Linked DNA regions of Marinagarivorans cellulosilyticus. The protein of the gene in region 2 interacts with the protein of the main gene of each other region in a pairwise test. Links are inferred from orthologs where the notes say so. Each region holds a gene or a part of one and is shown on either strand. Other genes may lie near its edges. The genes, in order: MARGE09_RS04060 and tusA.

The links.
Region 1: the proteins of tusA (region 2) and MARGE09_RS04060 interact in binary tests that used the Escherichia coli proteins (3 or more experiments, as listed by UniProt). The link is inferred for Marinagarivorans cellulosilyticus from one-to-one orthologs.

The regions. Positions count from the first base shown.
Region 1 is NZ_AP023086.1:1,020,961-1,033,888, reverse strand. The notes cover bases 5,283-8,106. They hold MARGE09_RS04060 (IscS subfamily cysteine desulfurase), read right to left. Parts: upstream 7,368-8,106; coding sequence 6,198-7,367; downstream 5,283-6,197. Other genes in these bases: trmJ (tRNA (cytosine(32)/uridine(32)-2'-O)-methyltransferase TrmJ), read right to left, coding at 8,022-8,106; iscR (Fe-S cluster assembly transcriptional regulator IscR), read right to left, coding at 7,474-7,953; sufB (Fe-S cluster assembly protein SufB), read right to left, coding at 5,283-6,179. Outside these bases: MARGE09_RS04095 (SufE family protein), read right to left, coding at 1-290; putative Fe-S cluster assembly protein SufT, read right to left, coding at 290-826; MARGE09_RS04085 (HesB/IscA family protein), read right to left, coding at 903-1,304; MARGE09_RS04080 (aminotransferase class V-fold PLP-dependent enzyme), read right to left, coding at 1,347-2,567; Fe-S cluster assembly protein SufD, read right to left, coding at 2,578-3,909; Fe-S cluster assembly ATPase SufC, read right to left, coding at 3,909-4,655; more of sufB, read right to left, coding at 4,740-5,282; more of trmJ, read right to left, coding at 8,107-8,861; MARGE09_RS04045 (GFA family protein), read right to left, coding at 9,141-9,554; MARGE09_RS04040 (class I SAM-dependent methyltransferase), read right to left, coding at 9,788-10,618; MARGE09_RS04035 (hypothetical protein), read right to left, coding at 10,839-11,336; MARGE09_RS04030 (glutaredoxin family protein), read right to left, coding at 11,787-12,233; MARGE09_RS04025 (NAD(P)/FAD-dependent oxidoreductase), read right to left, coding at 12,299-12,928. UniProt on the Escherichia coli protein: Master enzyme that delivers sulfur to a number of partners involved in Fe-S cluster assembly, tRNA modification or cofactor biosynthesis. Catalyzes the removal of elemental sulfur from cysteine to produce alanine.
Region 2 is NZ_AP023086.1:3,884,978-3,894,868, forward strand. What follows is about bases 3,535-6,521. They hold tusA (sulfurtransferase TusA), read left to right. Parts: upstream 3,535-4,897; coding sequence 4,898-5,146; downstream 5,147-6,521. Other genes in these bases: MARGE09_RS15695 (hypothetical protein), read right to left, coding at 3,535-4,029; MARGE09_RS15700 (tRNA (adenine(22)-N(1))-methyltransferase TrmK), read left to right, coding at 4,126-4,842; MARGE09_RS15710 (PA4780 family RIO1-like protein kinase), read left to right, coding at 5,217-6,077; MARGE09_RS15715 (ABC-F family ATPase), read left to right, coding at 6,190-6,521. Also shown: MARGE09_RS15675 (HU family DNA-binding protein), read left to right, coding at 169-621; MARGE09_RS15680 (proline--tRNA ligase), read left to right, coding at 761-2,491; MARGE09_RS15685 (GNAT family N-acetyltransferase), read right to left, coding at 2,529-3,062; MARGE09_RS15690 (hypothetical protein), read right to left, coding at 3,068-3,343; more of MARGE09_RS15695, read right to left, coding at 3,346-3,534; more of MARGE09_RS15715, read left to right, coding at 6,522-7,788; MARGE09_RS15720 (putative signal transducing protein), read right to left, coding at 7,830-8,135; ispF (2-C-methyl-D-erythritol 2,4-cyclodiphosphate synthase), read right to left, coding at 8,141-8,626; ispD (2-C-methyl-D-erythritol 4-phosphate cytidylyltransferase), read right to left, coding at 8,653-9,384; MARGE09_RS15735 (FtsB family cell division protein), read right to left, coding at 9,403-9,672; eno (phosphopyruvate hydratase), read right to left, coding at 9,777-9,891. UniProt on the Escherichia coli protein: Sulfur carrier protein involved in sulfur trafficking in the cell. Part of a sulfur-relay system required for 2-thiolation during synthesis of 2-thiouridine of the modified wobble base 5-methylaminomethyl-2-thiouridine (mnm(5)s(2)U) in tRNA.

The DNA.
Region 1 (12,928 bases), 2.9 Mb from region 2 along the record:
AGTACAACACCCAGCAAACCTTTAACAATAAAAGCATCGCTATCGACCAAAAAGCAGAGCCTGCCTTCAAAAATATATTCTTGAATCCACACCTGGCTTTGGCAGCCGCGAATCAATTGATCGTCGGTTTTTAGCGCTGCATCCATCGCGGGGATTTCTTTACCAAGATCAATAATATATTTGTACCGTTCCTCCCATGTATCAAAAAATGATAGGGAATCTAAAATATCTTCAGCACTAATGGTTACACCAAAGGCCGTAGGCGCCGCATTGGCTAATTCAATTGTCATTAGAAAAACAACCCCGTTTCCAATTGCGCTTCCTCGCTCATCATCTCGCGGCTCCACGGTGGGTAAAATATCAGCTTTACGTTAACCTTTTTAACATTAGGCACTAACGCAACGCGATATTCCACATCACCAACCAGTACAGGCCCCATGCCGCAACCGGGCGCAGTCAATGTCATTTCAATATCGACCTCGCCTGTTTCTTGGTCGACATTCACACTATAAATCAAGCCCAAGCTTTTTAAATTTACGGGGATTTCGGGGTCGTATACGGTTTCTAGAGCTTGCCAGACCTGCTCTTCGTGTATTTGACCATCACCTGCATCATCAAAGCTCAATTCGTATTTTTCCAACCCTAATGCATCGGCATCAGTCCCATCTACACGAATCATATTACCCTGATAAACAACAGTATAATTGCCGCCCAATGACTGTGTAATAGTAACGAAGTTATGGGCGGGAATAGTCACCACATCACCCACTGGCACAAGTCGACCAGGGCAATCTCGCACGGTCGATACCATTCTTTGTTCAGACATATTCTTACCAACATTAACCGCTAGCGGTTCTATAACACTTTTTACGTTTGAGTTTTAGCGTAATGCAAAGATACCGCTAAACACTAAAGCTCTCGCCACAACCGCAGGCATCTTTCACATTGGGATTATTAATCACCAAGTTTTTATTAACGCCCTGAATTGTGAAATCGATAACGGTGCCTTGTAAAGCCCCAATGTGTTTAGGGTCTATATACAAAGCGGTACCATTTGGCAGCGACTTTTTTATATCACCAGATTCTTGCTCATCGACTTCATCAATCACATATTTAAAGCCAGTACAGCCGGCCTCTTTTAAGGTAACCCGAATGGCTTTTTTGCCAGATTTAGCCAACACCCGAGCAAAATGCTCTGCCGCTGTTTCGGTAACCGTTAAAACATCGGCAGACGAAAAGCTTTGTACTCCCGCTGCTGGAGATGTTACAGGTACCGCTGTTGATGTATTACTTGGCTCTGTCATAAGACAACCCTCCGAGCAAACCTAAAGCACGCTTTAAGTCGCTTATAGTAAAAACTGCTTGGCTTTTTCTAAGCCCGCAAATAAACGATCAATATCATCGCGCGTATTGTAAATAGACAAAGAAGCACGCACAGTGCCTGGTATATTAAACCGGCTCATTAGCGGTTGCGCGCAATGATGACCCGTGCGCACAGCTATGCCCTGCTGGTCCAGTAACATGCCTACATCGGCAGGGTGCGCGCCCTCCAGTAAAAAGCTAAAGGCACCTGCTTGATGGGCAGCCTGACCAATAAGCGTTAAACCTGTACACGCTTTTGCCTGCTCGATAATGTAAGCCATTAAATCTGCTTCGTGAGCGGCAACTTGCTCATGATTTAAAGTTGCAAGAAAATCTATCGCCGCCCCAAAACCAATTACACCTTCAATGTGCGGCGTTCCAGCTTCGAACTTAAATGGCAAGCCATTAAAGGTTGTACCCTCGAAGCTGACAGTCTCAATCATTTCGCCACCACCTTGGTAAGGCGGCATGCTCGCTAATAATTCTTTTTGCCCCCACAAAACACCAATACCCGTGGGGCCAAATAATTTATGGCCACTAAACACATAAAAGTCACAGCCCAACGCTTGCACATCAATCGGGAAATGCGCTACCGCTTGCGCCCCATCAAGCAAAGTTGTAATGCCTTTTTCTTTTGCTTGCGCCACCATGGCTTTAACCGGGTTCACACTGCCTAAAGCGTTAGAGACATGGCTTACTGCCAGCAACTTCACCTTATCGGTCAACAACGCAGTAAAAGCTTGCTGATCGATATCACCCGCATCTGTTAGCGGAATTGGTACAACTTTAGCGCCTTTTTTCTGCGCTAATATTTGCCAAGGTACAATATTTGCGTGGTGCTCTAGCTCAGACACCAAAATGACATCGCCTTCGCCTATGTGGCTATCGCCCCACGAATGCGCCACCAAATTGATTGACTCGGTCGTACCGCGCGTCCAAAGCACTTGTTCTGGCGCTGGGCTATTGATAAAAGCCGCTACTTTTTGGCGTACTGCTTCAAAAGCAATGGTGGCTTTATCTGCTAAGGCATGTGCACCGCGGTGCACATTTGAGTTGTAACCCGTGTAATAATCGGTGATAGCATCAATCACCGATTGCGGCTTTTGTGTTGTCGCTGCGCTATCCAAATACACTAGCGGCGAACCGTTAACCATTTGGTTTAATATCGGGAACTGCGCCCGCACAGCATTCACATCAAAATCCATTACCATACCTTTAGCGCTCATCAATGGGGGTTAATAAATGCTCGACTAACGCGGGATCTTTTGCGAAACGCCCAGCAATAACAGGGCGCAAGTAAGTCACAATAGCTTCGTTACCTAACTGCTCAATTAACTCATTAATAAAACCAAAGCTCAGCATTACCTGCGCTTCGTCTTTGCTAATACCGCGCGTACGTAAATAATGCATAGCAAGAGGGTCTATTTTTGCAATGGTTGCACCGTGCGCGCAACGTACATCATCGGCATAAATTTCTAGTTCGGGCTTGGTGTTAACCTCGGCCTTTTCGCTGGTAAGTAGGTTTTTATTGCTTAATTCAGCCAAGGTTTTTTGCGCATCTTTATGAATGTGAATACGGCCATTAAAAACAGCTCGTGCGCTATCACCAATAATACCGCGGAAAATTTCGTTGCTATTGCAGTGCGGCACTTTGTGCTCAATACAGGTATGAAAATCGGTTAGCTGTTTATTGCGCGGCAAGTACACGCCGTTGTTTATAGCCTCTGCACCTTCGCCTTCAAACTGAGTCACTACATCAACACGCTGAAGGTTTGCACCCATCGCCAAATAAAAGCTATTTAGGCGCGCACTTTTTTCTATCTGACTATAAACGCCGCCAATATGCAGGTTTTCTTCGCTTTCTAAGTGCAAGCGGTAATGATTGCACTCGGCGTTTTCACCCACAAAGAATTCGGTGATGCTATTGGTTAAAACCTTTGAACCTTCACAACTGGTAAAATGCTCTACCAAGGTTGCGCGACTGCTAGGCGCTTGCAGCCACAAAACCCGCGCCGTTGCCATACAGGCTTGCGCTTGAGTCGCCACATTCACGATATGAATAGGCTGCTTAATATCTGCATTTTTGGCGACTTCAACCACAAAGCCTTCGCGAATAGCGGCAGTGTTTAGCTCGCCAAATAAAGTCGCGTGCTCGCCAGCGGCTTTATTAAAATACTGACTGCGAACCTGCTCTGAGGCATCGGCAAGTGCAATCACGCTTAGCCCTGCTGGTAGCGCTGTTAAATCGGTTGATAAACTCGCTTGGAATTGACCATCTACAAAAACCAGGTCGAGGGCGTTAAGCCCATCAATGGCAAAAATATCAGCCACACCTTCAGTAACAGGTGGGCTAGCTGGCGGCGCAATAAAATTGCCATCGGCAATAGCCTTAACCGGGGTATATTTCCACGCTTCGGTTTTGCGGGTTGGCCAAGGGCTTTGTGCCCAAGCTTCGCGCGCGCGCGTTTGCGTTGCCGAGTGAACGGATGTTTCGGTAGCAAGGGCTAGGCCTTGCTCTATAGCGGAATGTTGCGATACGGCGGTCATTATGCAGCTCCGCCTTCCAACCAGCCGTAACCTTTTTCTTCTAGCTCAAGCGCCAACGATTTATCGCCCGATTTTACAATTTTGCCATCGGCTAAGACGTGCACATAATCTGGCACGATGTAATCAAGCAAACGCTGGTAGTGGGTAACCACAATAAAAGAGCGCTCTGGGCTGCGCAGTGCATTGACCCCATTAGCCACCACTTGCAATGCATCAATATCCAAGCCGGAATCGGTTTCGTCTAGAATGGCAAGCTTAGGCTCTAGCAACATCATTTGCATAATTTCGTTGCGCTTTTTCTCACCGCCAGAAAAACCCTCGTTGACACCGCGTTTTAAAAATTGCTGATCAAGATTAACCGCTTTACAGGCTTCGCGCGCTTTCTTCATAAAATTAACAGCGTCTAAGGCGGGCAATTCGCGGTGTGCTCTTACGGCATCGACCGAAGCTTTTAAAAATTCCATATTGCTAACACCGGGAATTTCTACGGGGTATTGGAAAGCCAAAAATAAACCTTCACGGGCGCGCTCTTCACACTCTAATTCGAGTAAGTTTTTACCTTCTAAGGTAGCGCTACCACCAGTAACTTCGTAGCCATCACGCCCGGCCAGAACATGGCCTAAAGTACTTTTACCTGCCCCGTTTGGGCCCATGATGGCGTGAACTTCACCGGGTTTAATGGTGAGATTTAAGCCTTTTAAAATGGACTTTTCGGTAACGCTGGCTTGTAGGTTTTCAATCTTCAACATAAATATATTCTCACAATACGGCCGATTAATGCTTCAATCGCCAAATGCTGCGCACAAAGCCCAGCAACATAAAATTAACAATTAACCGACTGAACCTTCGAGGCTAACTTCCAATAACTTACCGGCTTCCACAGCAAATTCCATGGGTAGCTCTTTAAATACTTCTTTACAAAAACCGTTCACAATCATCGAAACAGCTTTTTCGGCATCAATCCCCCGCTGCTTACACAAATACAACTGGTCTTCGCTCACCTTTGAGGTTGTTGCTTCGTGCTCGACCACGGCATTAGGGTTTTTACTTTCGATATACGGGAAGGTGTGCGCTGCACATTCGCTACCAATTAATAGGGAGTCGCATTGGGTAAAGTTACGCGCGCCATCAGCGCCGGCATTAAAACGCACCAAGCCGCGGTAGGCGTTGGAGCTTTTACCAGCAGAAATACCTTTACTAATAATGGTCGAGCGCGTGTTTTTACCGAGGTGAATCATTTTGGTGCCGGTATCAGCCTGCTGATAATTATTAGTCAGCGCTACCGAATAAAATTCGCCCACACTGTTATCGCCTTTTAATATACAGCTTGGGTATTTCCAGGTTACTGCAGAACCCGTTTCCACTTGCGTCCACGAAATACGTGCATTGGTATGCGCAATTCCACGCTTTGTAACAAAGTTATAAATGCCGCCTTTGCCCTCGGCATCGCCGGGGTACCAGTTTTGTACAGTGGAATATTTAATTTTGGCGTTATCCAAACATACCAATTCAACCACCGCTGCGTGCAGCTGGTTTTCATCGCGCATTGGCGCAGTACAACCCTCTAGGTAGCTTACTTCGCTGCCTTCGTCGGCAATAATTAAAGTGCGCTCGAACTGCCCTGTTTTAGCTTCGTTAATACGGAAGTAGGTCGATAACTCCATGGGGCATTTAACGCCCTTGGGAATATAAACAAACGAGCCATCACTAAAAACCGCACAATTAAGCGCCGAATAGAAGTTATCTTTAACGGGAACAACGGTACCCAAATACTTTTTAATAAGCTCGGGGTATTCGTGCACAGCCTCTGAAATAGGACAAAAAATTACACCTGCTTCTTTGAGGTTTTCGCGAAACGTGGTGGCAACCGATACCGAATCAAATACAGCATCTACAGCAACGCCAGCCAGCATTTGCTGTTCGTGTAACGGAATGCCTAACTTGTTGTAAGTATCGATAAGATCTGGGTCCACCTCGTCGAGGCTTTTCGGGCCATCGGCCATGCTTTTAGGTGCCGAATAATAGGATATCTCGTTAAAATCAATGTTAGGGTAATCGACGTGTGCCCACTCGGGCTCGTCCATTTCTAACCAGACGTTATAGGCCTTTAAACGCCACTCAAGCATCCATTCGGGTTCGTTCTTTTTAGCCGAAATGAAGCGAATCACATCTTCGGTCAAGCCTGCTGCTAGCGTATCGGACTCGATGTTCGAGACAAACCCGGCGGCGTACTCTTTGCTGATGGCATCGTCGATTTGTTCTTGCGACATAATAAAGGTACCTAATATTTATCGTCTGGCGCGCAGTGTAGTTACTGTCGCCACAATTTTTTGCGCTGCATATTCAACGTCTGCCACCGTGGTATAGCGGCCAAAACTAAAGCGCAATGATGCATGTGCCAATGTTGGCGACACCCCCAACGCACTTAATACATACGAAGGCTCAACGCTAGCCGATGTGCACGCCGAACCTGTCGAAACAGCTAAATCGCGCAAAGCGGTTAATAATGTTTCGCCATCCACGCCGGCAAAGCTAAGGTTCACAATGGCATCGATCGCGCTGGCGTCGTCGCCATTGCGGGTCACTTCGGTTAATGCTTCCAACCCCGCTAAAAGTGCTGTGCGCAATTGCTTGGCATGCGCCATGTCTTGGAACAATTGCTTTTGCGCTATTTCAGCTGCCAAGCCTAAACCCACTATTTGATGAGTTGCCAAAGTGCCAGAGCGCATCCCACGCTGATGACCACCGCCGTGAATTTGCGCACTTAAATCTACTTGCGGGTCGCGCTGCACATAAAGCGCGCCCATGCCTTTGGGGCCATAAAACTTATGCGCCGATAGCGATAGTGTGTGAGCACCCAACGCTTTTACATCCACCGGCAATTTACCAACGCTTTGCGCCGCATCCACATGCAAAAACACGTTGCGCGAACGGCAGTAAGCCGCAATATCGGCAATGGGATTTATCGCCCCTAGCTCGTTATTTACGTGCATCAAAGCCACCACGATGGTGTCTTCACGCATGGCTTCTTTTACTTGAGCTAGGGTGACAACGCCGCTTTTTTGCGGCGCTAAATACGTCACCTCAAAGCCGTTTTTTTCTAAATAGGCACACGGGTCTAATACCGCTTTGTGCTCGATGGCCGAAGTAATAATGTGCTTGCCTCGGCCTTCAATACCCTGCTGTGCAAACGCTAAACCTTTTAGCGCTAAATTGTTCGACTCTGTGGCACCACTAGTCCACACCAAGCTGCGCGGGTCGGCATTCAGCAGGCTAGCTAACTGCCCTCGCGCCTTTTCCACTGCCGCTTCGGCTTGCCAACCAAAAAAGTGCGCGCGCGATGCTGGGTTGGCAAAGTTGCCCTCTTTGGTTAAACAACTTGCCATTGCCTTGGCCACATCCGCATCAACAGGAGTCGTGGCAGCATAATCGAGGTATATCGGTGTTTTTGGTTTCACTGTGTTTCACAACGCTGTTAATCGACTTCGTATTGTGCGGTTTTACAGCCTCGCACCTGAGAAGCGTTGTATCAGTCTGTATAGCGGCCTTTTGTAAGCCCAGCTACTACGAAGGAATGCTGATCATTTGCTCTAATTCAGATGCCGAGTCTTCAGTTTTAGACTCGCCGCACTGTTCCGCCTTTTGCCGTTTTGCGACTAAATCCGCTAGGCTAATACGGCTAAGAAACTGATGAATTTGCTGGCTAAGGTCATCCCACAAATAGTGGGTTAAGCAGACTTCGCCTTGTTTACAATTACCTTTACCCGCGCAATTGGTGGCATCAACGGATTCATTCACCGCATCTATAATTTGCGCTACAAAAATATTCTCTAATGGGTGCTTTAAGCGGTAACCGCCACCTGGGCCGCGCACACTTTTGACTAAATCGTTCTGGCGCAACTTGGAAAATAGCTGCTCCAAGTAAGACAAAGAAATATCTTGTCGCCCAGAAATATCCGCCAAACTCACCGGGCCATTGGTGCTAAACAAGGCCAAATCTAGCATGGCTGTTACGGCATATCGGCCTTTTGTCGTTAAACGCATAGTTATCGCCTCTGTTTTCAGGGGCGAATTATCGAATAACCTAGTAATTCAGTCAAGTATTGTAACAGCTAGCCCGCTGGCTTACTTGCAGCTTTTAACGCTTCTATCTCACGCTCTAAATCGGCAATTTTGTTATTGCTGTGGTAAACGTAGTTTTGCGTTGCTGTAAGCACGCCACGTAAAATGTTTAGCTCCATTTGGTCTGGGCGAACGCGACCGTACAAGCGGCGTAGGCGCGTTAGCGTTTGGCGCGGGTTGCCCACTTCCAAAAAGCCTAAGGTTTCGAGCGTTTTTTGCAGGTGCTCAAAGTAGTGCTCTATATCCTGTTGCGCCGCCGGCGGCATATCCCACTCATCGAAAGAGATAGGCTGGCCAGCTTCCGCCGCGAGGGCACTCATGCGAATTTCGTACACAATAACTTGTAGCGCCGCCGCTATATTCAACGAGCTGTAGCCTGGGTTAGCCGGAATATGTACATGGTATTGGCATTTGTGAAGTTCTTCGTTGGTTAGTCCACGGTCTTCGCGGCCAAAAAGAATCGCCACTTCGTGCTCGCTATTTTTGGCTTCACTATAAACTTTATCGCCACACTCACGCGGGCTAACCAAAGGCCACGGGATGCGACGCCCGCGCGCACTAGTGCCCACTACTAAGCGGCAATCGGCTATGGCTTCATCAAGGGTTTCAACCACAACGGCTTTTTCAAGCACATCTAACGCGCCCGCTGCACGCCATTGCGCTTGGTCTGCAGGAAAATCCTTAGGTGCAACCAGCACTAAGCGCGACAACCCCATGTTTTTAATGGCTCGAGCCGCCGCGCCGATATTACCCGGATGCGATGTATTAACCAGCACCATGCGGATGCGGTCAAACTCTGGACGAATGCGATCTGGCTCAACCGAGCTCATAGTCAGTACCCCAATAAAAAGTCACTACCGCGCTGCAGCCACCCAAACGGCGCCTAAAGCCACAACACAGCCCTGAAAAAGGGGCGCGATTCTACCAGAAGACGCCCAAGCTGTGTGGTCTTTGATCAGTTGTGTGTTTACAAGCTAAAGCATGCGGGAGATTTTGTGGCTGCCGCGCGCACCAAATCGAGGCGCTCACTGATCGGCAACGAAGAGGCTACTAAATTGGTTGCATACTATTTATTAGCAACCATAAACCAAAGATATAAAAGCAAGACACTAAGCTTCGCTGCGATCGGCGGGATGGTTAATGCCATCATAAGTCGGTATGCACTGTATTTTTAAGGGATTTATCCCTTCTAAGCAGGCAATATTAAAACCGTACTGAGTGGGGTTTGACCTGCGTTGATGATGGGTATAAATACCGCATTTGTTACAGAAGTAATGCTTAGCCGTATTAGTATTAAACTGATAAAGCGTTAAATGCTGCGCCCCCTTAACAATATGAATACCCGTTAAAGGAACAGAGGCAACTATTGCCCCTCTTCTTCGACACATAGAGCAATCGCACCGGCGCACGTCAATTAACCCTTCTGGTAAATCGAGCTTCATTTCAATCGCACCACAATGGCAAGTTGCTTTGTGTACAGGCAATACAGCAACACCATCAACTTCGCCCACATTTAGGGTCATATTCAATGCCTCACATCAATTAATAATTCACCCTATTGCGCAAATCATTTCGCACGCCCAATATCAGTTACCCCTAGGATTACGACAACCAGCAATAACCCATTTCGATTCGCTAGTTGGGTTTAACCTAGAAACCGCAGTTGAACCATCAAAGTCTACACATCCCTTGGCGTAACTCGCGCGCGATAAAAATGATTCACCAGCAATAAGGTGGCTACGTATTTTTTTGACGATCAACTACGGTTTCTAGGTTTAATAAATACCAAGGTCATGCGGTGACTTTCGCCGATATCGTTATACACAGCTTTTTCTGCATCACTGTCAGAACCACGTAAAGTTGGTGGAAGCTGCCAAACGCCATTGTCGTAATGCCGCGTATCTTTGGGGTTATTATTAAAATAGCCTTCAGCCTCTAACGTAAAACCCGCTTTAAGGGCGGCATCGATAACAGCTTGGCGACCAACATAACCGATGTTGGTTGAAGACCAATCTTGATTGTTAGCCGCCTGATGCTGCACTAGCCCAAGCTTACCGCCGGGTTTGAGCAACGAAAAGAACTCGGCCATCATCACATCGGTAATGCCGCGCGCAAACCAACCGTGTGTACTGCGGAAGGTAACGATGCGATCAACCGAGTTTTTAGCGGCCGGCGACTTCACTACCTTCTTACTTTTTTCATCAATCATTAATGATTGAGTGTCTACCTTGCCGTAGTGCTTACCGCTGGCAGCCATTTTTTTATCAAAGCGCTGTCGCGAGCCTGGACGGTAATTGGCTTGGGTATCACTGGTGTCGTAATGAGCTGCAATTAACTTGCCCTCCTTTTTAAGGTAGGGCGCCAGAATTTCTGTATACCAGCCTCCACTCGGCCAAACTTCCATCACGGTGTGCTGTGGCTGTATATCGAAAAGCGAAAGGGTTTTAAGCGGGTTACGATACTGATCACGTTCGACATAAGCAGGTGTACGGTGATCACTATCAATCACTTTTTGTAAGGCTTGTTCATCAGCAAATGCGCCCATGCTGCAGAGCGATAAGGCGAGTATAGCGGCAGTATTTTTCATAGCTTTCCTGTAGTAATAGGTTGTGTGATTGAGTGGAGGGCGTCGGGAATGATCATTTACATGCGCCGGTACGACAATGATTAACTCGAATAGTTTCCCCTCAAGGTAGAGGCTATGCGGCAGTAATGGCACTATCGATTATAAATAGCTGACACTTGACCGTGAGCCAAGGCTCGGTAGGCACCGCCATGGTAAACATCTAATATGAATAACAATGATGCTATGTCTGGCCAAAAAATGCAGAAACGCTTGCGTGTATTGCCTCAACACTTTCACTTACAGTCATTAACGACGTATCGATACTAATCGTTGCTGGGCACGGAATCGGACCAAATTTATTGCTGCCAAGACACTCATTTAGCAGTTCTTTGGACTGTATTTTATGCGTCCCCATACGCGATTTATTACCGACTCGATTCTCCAATGCTGTTAAAGAAACATCAAGATAAACCGGAAGAACACTGCCGCCATAACATTCAACCAGTTCAACCCAATTTTTAATTACCGCATTATCATGCTCAATATCGTAGCAAAGGGTTACAACCAAACCTTCAACATTATTTTCACAAGCCTTGGTGATGCACTTCACTCTGAGCTCATCGACAAATTCAAAAAAATCTCCGCCGCCAAACCCAGAATAAGCAACCATAGCTAAATCAACGGTCAGGTGGTTATGCATAACCGAAAACCCAAGCCGGGCGGCCAACGCCTTAGCCAAGGTTAATTTCCCGCTAGCGGGTGCCCCATGTATAATTATTAACTTCATCGCAGTATTTAAACTCTAACGTTCACCAGCAGCACAATGGAAGGAATTTAGAATGCCCCCTCATAAATAGGGTTAGCACCATAAGTTTCAATTAATTACACCCAGCGTAACCATTAGCGCTAGTATCTAAACCCTGCACTTAAACCCACAAACGATCGATTCTGCTCTTCATCAAAATCCTCACCATACCCTGCGTCCAAACTAATCACCCCCGACAGACAACTCCTGCCCAACAATACCTCCGTACTGATATCCCAAGCCTGTAGAGGCCTTAAACTCTGTCGCATGAACGGGTGCTGAAATAACGCTCCACTGCCTTAATGTTCAACCAAATATTTCCCTCCGCCATAATTTTTATCTTTGTATCCTCCGGGCACTTTTATCACAGCCAACCTCAAAACATTAGTTATAAATTCGCTCAAACCCCTTTTCACTAAAACCATTCATTTTTCGCCCATCCACTAAAATCAACGGCACGCCCCTTCCCCCTAGCGCTTTGTGGCGCGCATTGGCGGCGGGGTCGGCTTCTATGTCGTATTCCACATAAGCGATGCCATGCTTGGCCATATAACGGCGTGCTTTTTTACAGTAGCCACACCAAGTCGTCGCGTACATTTCTACTTGTTTAGTTACAGGCTTATCAGCACCACCAACGCCAGCCTCGGCAGATTCAAAGGTATTTATTCTGGTTTCGACTTTTTTAACCGTGCCGCCGGCCTTGGCTACTGCCGTATCGTCGGGGCGATCGGTGTAGTGTACTTTGCCGTTGGCATCGGTCCATTGATAAATATCGGCGCAAGCACAAGTGGCTGCACACAACAACGCAGCGCAACATAATAGTTTTAACATAATAACTCCCTTAAGCTTGTCGATAAGCCAGCCAGTTTATAACGAACCACTTAAAGATAGCAGCATTAATAAGAAGCTAGAACAGCCGCCCGTTCACACGGCAAACTTGCCTGCCGATTACGCCAAAAGGTGTTGTGGGCAAAACGCTTAGGGCCTTGGTAGGTCGCCTGCAAATGCGATAGGTAACGCTGGCTTACCGCCTGCATTTCTGCGCAATATTGGTTACGCGCGTTTTGGCAAGCTTGAACATCGGGGGCCGCCAGCACGCTTACTGCCGATTCCGCCGTGGCTAAAGCATGGAATAACCCTTGCGAGGATATCGGGTCGAATGTCATTAGCGCATCGCCTACGGCCAAAAAGCCGGGCACGGAAGCTTTTAGTGCGTTAATGTCCATTAACGATGTACCGGCAGGGCGATAAAACAACGTTGCTTTTGCTTCTTGGCTATTGGGGTACGCGTAATATTTTTTAAAAACAGTGGCCAACAACGGCTGTGCCATTGCCATGGCATACAGCTGGCCGCCGGTTTGCAAAGCCTTGCGCATAGGGCTTTTTGCATCGAGATGGTAAGCCAGCACGCGTAAATTAAGCGGTGTTTTTACGGTGTACCACCAGCCTTGCTCGTCTGCAGCTATACGCATAATGGCGTCATCATCAGTTGCTGGGCTAGGTAAAAAAGCGTGCGCGCAAAGCAG
Region 2 (9,891 bases):
TTGTGTTGCTCACTTTGTGAGTTTACTCTATATATACAGCACAAACAGCAAAGCAATAGCTGTTATAGGTGCTCGCAAAGATACTGCTACAGTTTAATCCGCAAACGATTAATGCTTACACCGACACTTTTCTTATTAGACCATAACGACCATTTAGAGGATTCATATATGCCACCACGTAAAGCCGCTGCCAAAGCTCCTGTCGCCAAAAAGGCACCAGCCAAGAAAGCCCCCGTTGCTAAAAAAGCACCTGTAAAGAAGGCTCCCGCAGCTAAAGCAGCCACTACTGGCGCAGTAAAACCTTTAAAGGCAATTCAAGAGCGCTATACCAAAACCGACATTCTTAACCGCATTAGCGAAGCGACTGAATTAAGCCGCAAAGACGTAACAGCGGTATTTACCGAGCTTGAAAACATCATCGAAGCGCACGTTAAAAAACGCGCTGTCGGCGAGTTCACTATCCCAGGCCTTATGAAAATTGTTACTGTTAAAAAGCCTGCGACCCGCGCGCGCAAAGGCATCAACCCCTTCACCGGCGAAGAAACCACCTTCAAAGCCAAGCCAGCCAGTGTTGCTGTTAAGATTCGCCCACTGAAAAAGCTGAAAGAAATGGCACTCTAAGCCATACAAACAGCAAAAAGGGCAGCAGCTGCTGCCCTTTTTTTGTGCCTGTCTATCACTAGCACTGACAAGCCCAGCCAGCTGACATAGAATGCCCTCAGCTATCCCCCCTATTCACGACACTAGGTACTCACTCGCTATGCGCGCCACACAATTTTTAATAGCCACCCAAAAAGAAACGCCATCCGATGCCGTGGTCATCAGCCACAAATTGATGTTACGCGCAGGCATGATCCGCAAACTAGCTTCAGGCCTTTATTGCTGGCTCCCCCTCGGGTTAAAAGTACTTCGAAAAGTAGAAGCGATTGTTCGACAAGAAATGGATAATGCCGGCGCACAAGAAGTACTTATGCCCGTAGTCCAACCAGCCGAGCTGTGGCAAGAATCTGGCCGCTGGGAACAGTTTGGCCCGGAACTTACGCGCTTTAACGATCGCCACCAAAATGGTTTTTGCTTAGGCCCCACCCACGAAGAAGTCATTACTGACCTTGTGCGTAACGAACTAAAAAGCTACAAGCAATTACCCGCCAACTTCTACCAAATTCAAACAAAATTTCGTGATGAAGTTCGCCCGCGTTTTGGCGTTATGCGCTCGCGCGAGTTCATTATGAAAGATGCTTACTCTTTTCATACTGACCAAACCTCACTGGAAGAAACCTACGCCATCATGCATGCCGCATACTGCGCCATTTTTAATCGTATAGGCTTAAACTTTCGCCCAGTAGAAGCTGACACCGGATCTATTGGCGGCTCTGGCTCACATGAATTTCATGTCCTTGCAGAAAGTGGCGAAGACGATATTGCCTTTAGCGATGGCAGTGATTACGCCGCCAACATTGAAAAAGCAGAAGCCCTCGCTCCGGCTCCGTCAACAGAAGCTGCAGCGGCAAAAGCTGACTTAACCCATACCCCAAACACCAAAACCATCGAAGAAGTCTCGGCCCTGCTTAATGTACCTTCGCAAAAAATCATTAAAACACTTTTTGTTATGGGCACCCCAGACGAAGAAACCGGCAAACAAGGTCTTGTCGCACTGTGCTTGCGGGGCGATCACGCTTTGAATGAAGTTAAAGCCGAGAAACTCGCTGAAATTGCAAGCCCGCTTACATTTGCAAGTGACGAACAAATACAAAACACAATTGGCGCCAACGCCGGCTCACTCGGCCCAATAGAACTCGGCATTCCAGTTATTGCCGATCGGGCGGCTGCCGTCGCCGTTAACTTCACCTGTGGCGCAAACAAAAACGATTACCATTTTGTAAATTGCAATTGGGGCGCTCAGGCTAATTTCTCTCGCATTGAAGACATTCGCAATATTGTTGCTGGCGACCCTTCACCTTGCGGCAAAGGCAATATCACGATCAAACGCGGTATTGAAGTTGGGCACATATTCCAGTTAGGCGACAAATACTCGAAAGCCATGAACGCCTCTATTCTCGACGCGCAAGGTAAAGACTCGGTAATGACAATGGGCTGCTATGGCATTGGTGTTTCGCGAGTTGTCGCTGCGGCCATTGAGCAAAACAACGACGAAGCCGGCATTATTTGGCCAGATGCTATTGCGCCATTTAACGTTGCCATTGTGCCAATTAATATGCACAAATCAGAGCGTGTCGCCCAAGTGTGCGAGGAGCTTCACACAAAACTACAAGCTAAAGGGTTTGATGTTTTATTTATGGATGAAGCCAAAGCCCGCTTAGGCAGCATGCTAGCTGACATTGAATTAATAGGTATTCCGCACCGCATAGTCATTGGCGACAGAGGCTTAGATAACAACGAAATCGAATACAAACACCGCAGCGATAAAGAGTCTTCTGCATTAAAAGCAGACGCTCTCTTTGAAGAGCTTTGCCAAAAACTACAGGCATAAAAGGCAATGCAATAAGGGTTTTAAGGATAAAGCCCTTTTATAGCGCTTGCTCAGCTAACGTTTTAGACATTTCAACCAAGTAAACAGTATTAGGCTTTTTAGGGCTGCCAACACCCAGATTAACGGGGTAATTAAAATTCTGCCCCGTCTCGCAATAGCCTTGGCGCTGGTAATAACCTCTTAGAGATGTACGTTTATCAACCACCTCTATTCGAGCCAACTTACACCCTTTAGCGCCAGCCATTTGCTCCGCCTTAGCCATCAACCATTTGCCAACACCCAGCGTTTGGCTACTAGGCTCAACGGCTAACATTCCTAAAGACACCACCTCATTAACAATAGAAACATGGATACAACCCAATAACTTACCAGGTTCGCCAGCATGGGTAGCCACAATAACTTCTTCGCGATTGACCAGCGCCGTTAAAGCCTCCAAGGATATTCGATCGCCATCGATCCATTCACTTTCATGGGTCCAGCCTGCTAAATTTTCGCCAGGCCGGTAGGCGCGATTCACCAACGATAGCAGTGCTAGACAATCGCCATCTTTAGCCAAACGAATTAAAAACATGCGATTTAATCAACCGCAACAATCGTTGTTGCATTAATAGGAGATTGCACCATACGTTTATCACCGTTAATCGTTGGGTAAAAAATGTAATAGCCCTTCTCCGGCACAGACGTCACCTTACCGTTTTTAACATGGTAAACCTGCGGGTGGCCCTCGATATAAACATCATAATCACCGCCTAGCATGGTATCCATTGTTCGGCTTGCATTATTAATGCGGTCACAACCGGCAACCGCAAACACACAAAACAACCCCAACCAATATTTATTTTTCATCATCATTTTTACCTATTTCTAAAGTTTGCTCGCCAAATGAGTACGCGAAGATAAAAGCGCCCAGTGATTGTACGCTGCTCCAGCCATGCTTTGTGGGACAACGGCAATAGCGCAACTATAATTGCCCTTGCAAAGGTTCGCAGCCCAAAAGGTATAGATAAACCCAGCATTGATTGCATGCAGCGATTTAGTAGCTCAACAGAGCCTTTGCTTGTACCACCAAATCGGCGTTCATAATTGCGCCTTAGTGTTAGCCAGCCAATATAATTGCTTGGAATATTGCGCAGGCCCATACTCCGTGCAACATCGCACCAAAATCGACACAACATCTTGCATTCAGTAGCCGTTACGCTGCCTCCCAATATTCGCTTCACCCTAAGCGGTTCTAGATAAAAATTAGCAATCACATATAAAAAGTGCTCTTCGGGTAAGCTCACGCCGGCATGCCCTAGCCGCATTCTATTAAAGTGCGCTTTAGATTCAGAAGCCTCCAACCCTTTGTGAATAAAATCTCTAATCACATTACGCGCATCGGCCAGTCTGCGCTCGGTATCAACAGACAGCTTACCTTCGCCCAACAAATAAGGCGCAATTGGCGCAGCACAAAAGCCCCGAATAAAACCTAAATAAGAGCCAAGCCGAAAAGCCAAGCGATAACGCACATAATAAAGTCGATACACATCCGCAGACATTTACACTACCATCACTCATCTACGCCCCATAAAAGTAAAGGTCCAATTATTAATACCCCACCAGCAAACCTCATATCCAGCCCTCCAGGTCCTGGCATCAGGAAATTAGACGCAAGACTTCACCATATATTCACTTGGGCAAATAGCCGTCAATACTCGTACATATGGGATCTGTGCTGCGATCACGGCAGGCTTGGCCTTCATTTGCATCAGCATAAAATGCCTTACCGCAGACATATTCATTTAATCGACTGCGTACCCTCGATTATCCATAAAATACAGCAACAATACCCTTCAACCCCAGATGAATCCTTAAGTATCGAATGCATTAATGCAGAAAAAATTACACTCTCACCTCAAGCGCTTGCAGGCAACAAGCTTTTCATTATTGCAGGGGTTGGAGGGGAAACAGCTGTCACTATTGCATCGGCCATTCTTGAGCAAAATCCAGCGCTACTCAATACTGCAGAAGCGACAACGGATTTCATTTTCAGTACGAATAATCAAAGCTTTGAGCTCAGGCGCTACCTGCGGCAAGCACCTTTCGACTGCATTGCAGAAGACTTCGTCAGCGAAAACGGGCAGCATCACGAGCACATACACATGCAAGTTAGCAAAAGCGCCGCCAAAACACGGCAAATCTCCCTTTTAGGGCATGATATATGGCAACCACTTACGCCGGAAAAACGCACATACCTTAACAAACAGCAACAGCACTACCAAAGGTGCTGGAAATTAAAGGGCACACAAGAGACCTCCTGCGCGGCTTTAGGTTACCTTAGCATCTTAAATTCAACTACCGGTGGCGACTGAGGATTAACAAGGTACAATTGTCGCTTTCAACAAAAAGAACCTAACGAACGCCGCCATGACAGAGCCGCAAAGCGTAGAATTTGAAACGCTACTCGACACCCAAGGGCTTTATTGCCCAGAGCCCGTTATGCTTTTGCATGGCGCCATTGACGCCGTTAAAATCGATCAGGTTGTTAAGGTAGTGGCTACTGACCCTTCCACCCAGAGGGATATTCCAAAGTTTTGTGATTTTTTAGGGCATGAGTTGCTTCACAGCACAACAGACAAGGATACCTTTGTTTTTTATGTGAAGCGCGCTACTTAAATCTAACGTTAAAATCACTTCTGCTATCACTCTCTTTATTTGCACACAATATTTTTGGTAACGTAACTTCATGAAAATGCCTAAACGCCTAAAGCCCCTATTTGAAGACGGACTCATCGACGACGTCATTAGCTCTTTAATGAGCGGAAAAGAGGCTTCTGTCTATGTTGTGCGTTGCGGCGATATCACACGCGCAGCCAAGGTTTATAAAGATGCCGCTAAGCGCAGCTTCAAAAAAGCAGTGCAATACCAAGAAGGCCGAAAAGTACGCAACAGTCGGCGCCAACGCGCCATGGAAAAAGGCTCTAAATTTGGTCGCGACCAGCAAGAAGAAGCTTGGCAAAGCGCAGAATCCGACGCCCTTGTTCGAGTGGCCAACGCCGGCGTGCGCGTACCCAACTCTTATGGTTGCTACGATGGCGTACTGTTAATGGACCTTATCGCCACCGATGATGGCTCTGTCGCGCCTCGTCTAAATGACGTAACCATGAGTGCAGAACAAGCAATTGAAGATCACACACTTATGATGCACTACATAATGCGCATGCTCAGTGTTGGCATTGTCCACGGTGACCTTTCTGAATTTAATGTATTGGTTGATGATTACGGCCCCGTCATTATTGACTTACCTCAGGCGGTAGATGCCGCTGGCAATAACAACGCGCATGGCATGTTTGTTCGCGATGTCGACAATATTACCAACTACTACGCACAATTTGCTCCCGAGCTTAAACACACCCAGTACGCCAGCGAAATATGGTCTCACTTTGAAGAAGGTACCCTCGACCCAGACATGACGCTAACGGGGCAATTTGAAGCGCAAGAAGTATCGGCCGATGTTGATTCCGTACTCGAAGAAATAAAAGCCGCTTTTGCCGAAGAACAAGAGCGACAAGAACGTATACGTAGCGCAGATCAACCTGACGACTAGCCAGCATAACGTAAAACCCCATTTCACACAGTACAACCAAGGGAAGCACTCGACTCGGTGCCGCTAAATATTTATAGTACGCGGCCTATTTCCTCTACGACTGGATGTACCGTTGATTTCTACTGCAAACATTACTATGCAATTTGGCGCTAAGCCGCTTTTCGAAAATATTTCTGTAAAATTTGGCGACGGCAACCGCTACGGCCTAATCGGCGCCAATGGTTGCGGCAAGTCAACCTTCATGAAAATTCTTGATGGCAGCCTAGCCCCCTCTAGCGGCGTGGTTAGCATTACACCCAACGAGCGCTTAGGCAAACTAAGCCAAGACCAGTTTGCTTTCGAAAAACACTCCGTCATAGACACCGTTATTATGGGGCACGCTGAACTTTGGGGCGTAAAAGAAGAGCGTGACCGCATTTACGCACTGCCAGAAATGTCTGAAGAAGACGGCATGCGCGTGGCCGACCTAGAAACCCAATTTGCAGAAATGGACGGCTACAGTGCAGAAAGCCGTGCCGGCGAAATTTTATTGGGCGCCGGCATTGCACAAGAACTCCATTACGGGCCAATGAGCGAAGTCGCCCCTGGCTGGAAGCTACGCGTATTGCTCGCACAAGCACTTTTTTCGGACCCAGACATACTGCTGCTCGACGAACCAACCAACAACTTGGACATCCACACAATTCACTGGCTAGAAGAAGTACTCAACCAGCGAAAAAGCACGATGATTATCATCTCGCACGACCGCCACTTTTTAAATTCCGTGTGCACGCACATGGCTGATATCGACTACGGCGACTTGCGAATTTATCCTGGCAACTATGATGATTTCATGACAGCAGCCACCCAAGTACAAGAGCGCCTGCACAACGAAAACGCAAAGAAAAAAGCACAAATCAGCGAACTACAACAGTTTGTTAGTCGATTTTCAGCCAATGCATCAAAAGCCAAGCAAGCCACTTCTCGCGCTAAACAATTAACCAAAATAAAACTCGAAGACATCAAACCGTCTAGTCGCGTATCGCCTTACATTCGCTTTAAACAAGATAAAAAACTACACCGCCAAGCACTCACCATCGAAGGGCTAGGTCACGGCTTTGAGGGCGAGCCACTTTTTAGCGGCGGCAATATGATTTTAGAAGCCGGCGCAAGGCTTGCCATTATTGGTGAAAACGGCGCAGGAAAAACAACATTATTACGCTGCTTAACAGGCGAGCTTGGGCCACAGGCTGGCCGCATTCAATGGGCAGAAAACGCCACACTGGGTTACTGCCCCCAAGATGCAACCGCAGCATTCGATTGTGATTTAAACCTGTTCGACTGGATGAGCCAATGGCGTAAGCCCGAACACGACGACCAAATTGTGCGCGCCACTTTAGGTAGGCTACTGTTTTCGGCTGACGACTTTCAGAAAAAAGTTAAGGTTTGCTCTGGCGGTGAAAAAAACCGATTATTGTTTGGTCAGTTAATGATGCAAGATACCAACATCTTGATTATGGACGAGCCGACAAACCACTTGGATATGGAATCCATTGAGGCTCTCAACCTTGCACTTGAACATTACGACGGCACATTGATCTTCGTCAGTCACGATAGGGAATTTGTTTCTTCGCTAGCAACGCGCATTATCGAAATAAAAGATAAAAAGCTTATCGACTTCCAAGGCACCTACGATGAGCACTTGGCCAACCAAGCATTGCAACAAGCTTAACGCTAATACTGGCATGAACTTCATGCCAGTAGCTCATTTTATTAAGCGACTTTGTGCTGGCAATTCCAGCACAATTTAAAAGACGGGTAGTTTTTCTCTCGGCAATTCGGACACACCCAATCTTCAAGCTTTTCTTCGCTTGTAAGCGCTTGAATTAAACCGTCAGCGCGCTCAAAATCTTTTTCATTGACCACCCAAAGCTCTAGCCAGCAATCCATGGGTGCCAAGTCACCAGCGCCGGCGGCAAGATGCTCATTTCTTAGCTGCACATCTATACCTTCGCTTAACAATAAGCTTTTAGCATTTTCAACTAAAATGGCGTTTTGATGGCTATACACTAACTTCATACCAACTACCCCTTCACCAATAGTGCAACACACAGCGCAGTTATACCTTCTTTACGCCCATTAAAGCCTAACTTCTCAGTCGTTGTGGCCTTGGTATTAACCTGACTTACTTCACACGCTACGTCAGCGGCAATGCATTGGTTCATCGCAATAATGTGAGGGGCCATTTTAGGCGCTTGAGCGACAATAGTGCAGTCTACATTACCCACCTGATAACCCAATGCCGCAACCCGCGCATAAACGCTGCGCAACAATTCGCGGCTATCAGCACCTTTGTACGCATCATCAGTATCAGGAAAGTGCAAACCGATATCACCCAAGCCGGCAGCGCCAAGCAGTGCATCACATACCGCATGCAACAATACATCGCCATCTGAATGCGCAACCAAGCCTTGAGTATGCTCAATGCGCACACCACCTAAAATAATGTGGTCGCCATCACCAAAGGCGTGAACATCGACGCCCTGCCCTATGCGGAAATCACAAGACACTTTATTCCCCTGATTTTGCTTAACACTTACCAATTTAATGCCTGTTGACCTAAAATAAATCCCGCTAATGCTAAGTCTTCAGGCCGTGTAATTTTTATATTATCGCGGGAGTCCTCAATTAAATCGACGCTCCCACCACAGTGCTCAATTGCACTCGCCTCGTCGGTGATTGCCACGCCCGTGCTTAATGCAGCTTTTAGTGCAGCATGCAATTCACCCAAACGAAAACACTGCGGCGTATGCGCCTGCCACAAGTTATCTCGCGAAACCGTTTCCGTAATAATTGGGGTATTCGCCTGCTGACGCTTAAGGGTATCTGCCACTGGCGATGCAAGAATAGCCCCTCGCCCGGTTTTGCGGCAATGCCCAAGCAAGCGCTCCAGCGAGGCATGACTGACACAAGGCCTCGCGGCATCGTGCACCATCACCCAATCGGCATCATCACTTTGCGCCATATCGCGCAAATAGCCCAAGCCATTAAACACCGAGTGCGCACGCTCTGTGCCACCTATCGCAGCAAAAATACGGGGGTGCTTAGCAATCGCAAGCTCACCAAAGCGTGTATCGCTATCGGCGTGGCAAACCACAACACCGGATATTTCTGCAATATGAAGCAATTTCCCTAAGGTAAGCTCAATAACCGTTTTATTATTTAAGGTTAAATATTGCTTAGGCAATACGGCCTGCATTCGCGAGCCATTACCGGCGGCAGGCACTACCGACCAGCAACGATCAGAATTTCTTTGAATGGGATTCACAAAGGTTACTCAGAAAAGTTAATCAGCAAACATAAAGAAGGTTTCGCCTTCTTTAATCATTCCCAGCTGAGTTCGCGCTTTTTCTTCAATCATTTTAGAACCGTGCTTAAGCGCTAGCACTTCTGCCAGCAAAACACGGTTGCGGTCTGTCAGTGTGTCGACTTCCGCCTGCTGTTTAGCCATTTCACGCTTTAGCGAAACAAGGTGCGCCAAGCTACCATCGCCAACCCAAAGGCGGTATTGGCTAGCAACCAGCAGCAACACTAAAACAAACAATAATTTATTCATGATTAAAAGATAGCAAAGAAAAAGCACCGAATAAACAAAAGGGCCGCCAAGCGACCCTTTTTAACGCATTTTACATTAGCGCATAGCACCAATGAGAACCCGCTTTATGCTTTTTTGAATTCAGCTAAACCGCGGTAAGGCGCTTTTTCACCAAGCTCGGCTTCAATACGCAACAAGCGGTTATATTTTGCTACGCGGTCAGAGCGAGACAAAGAACCG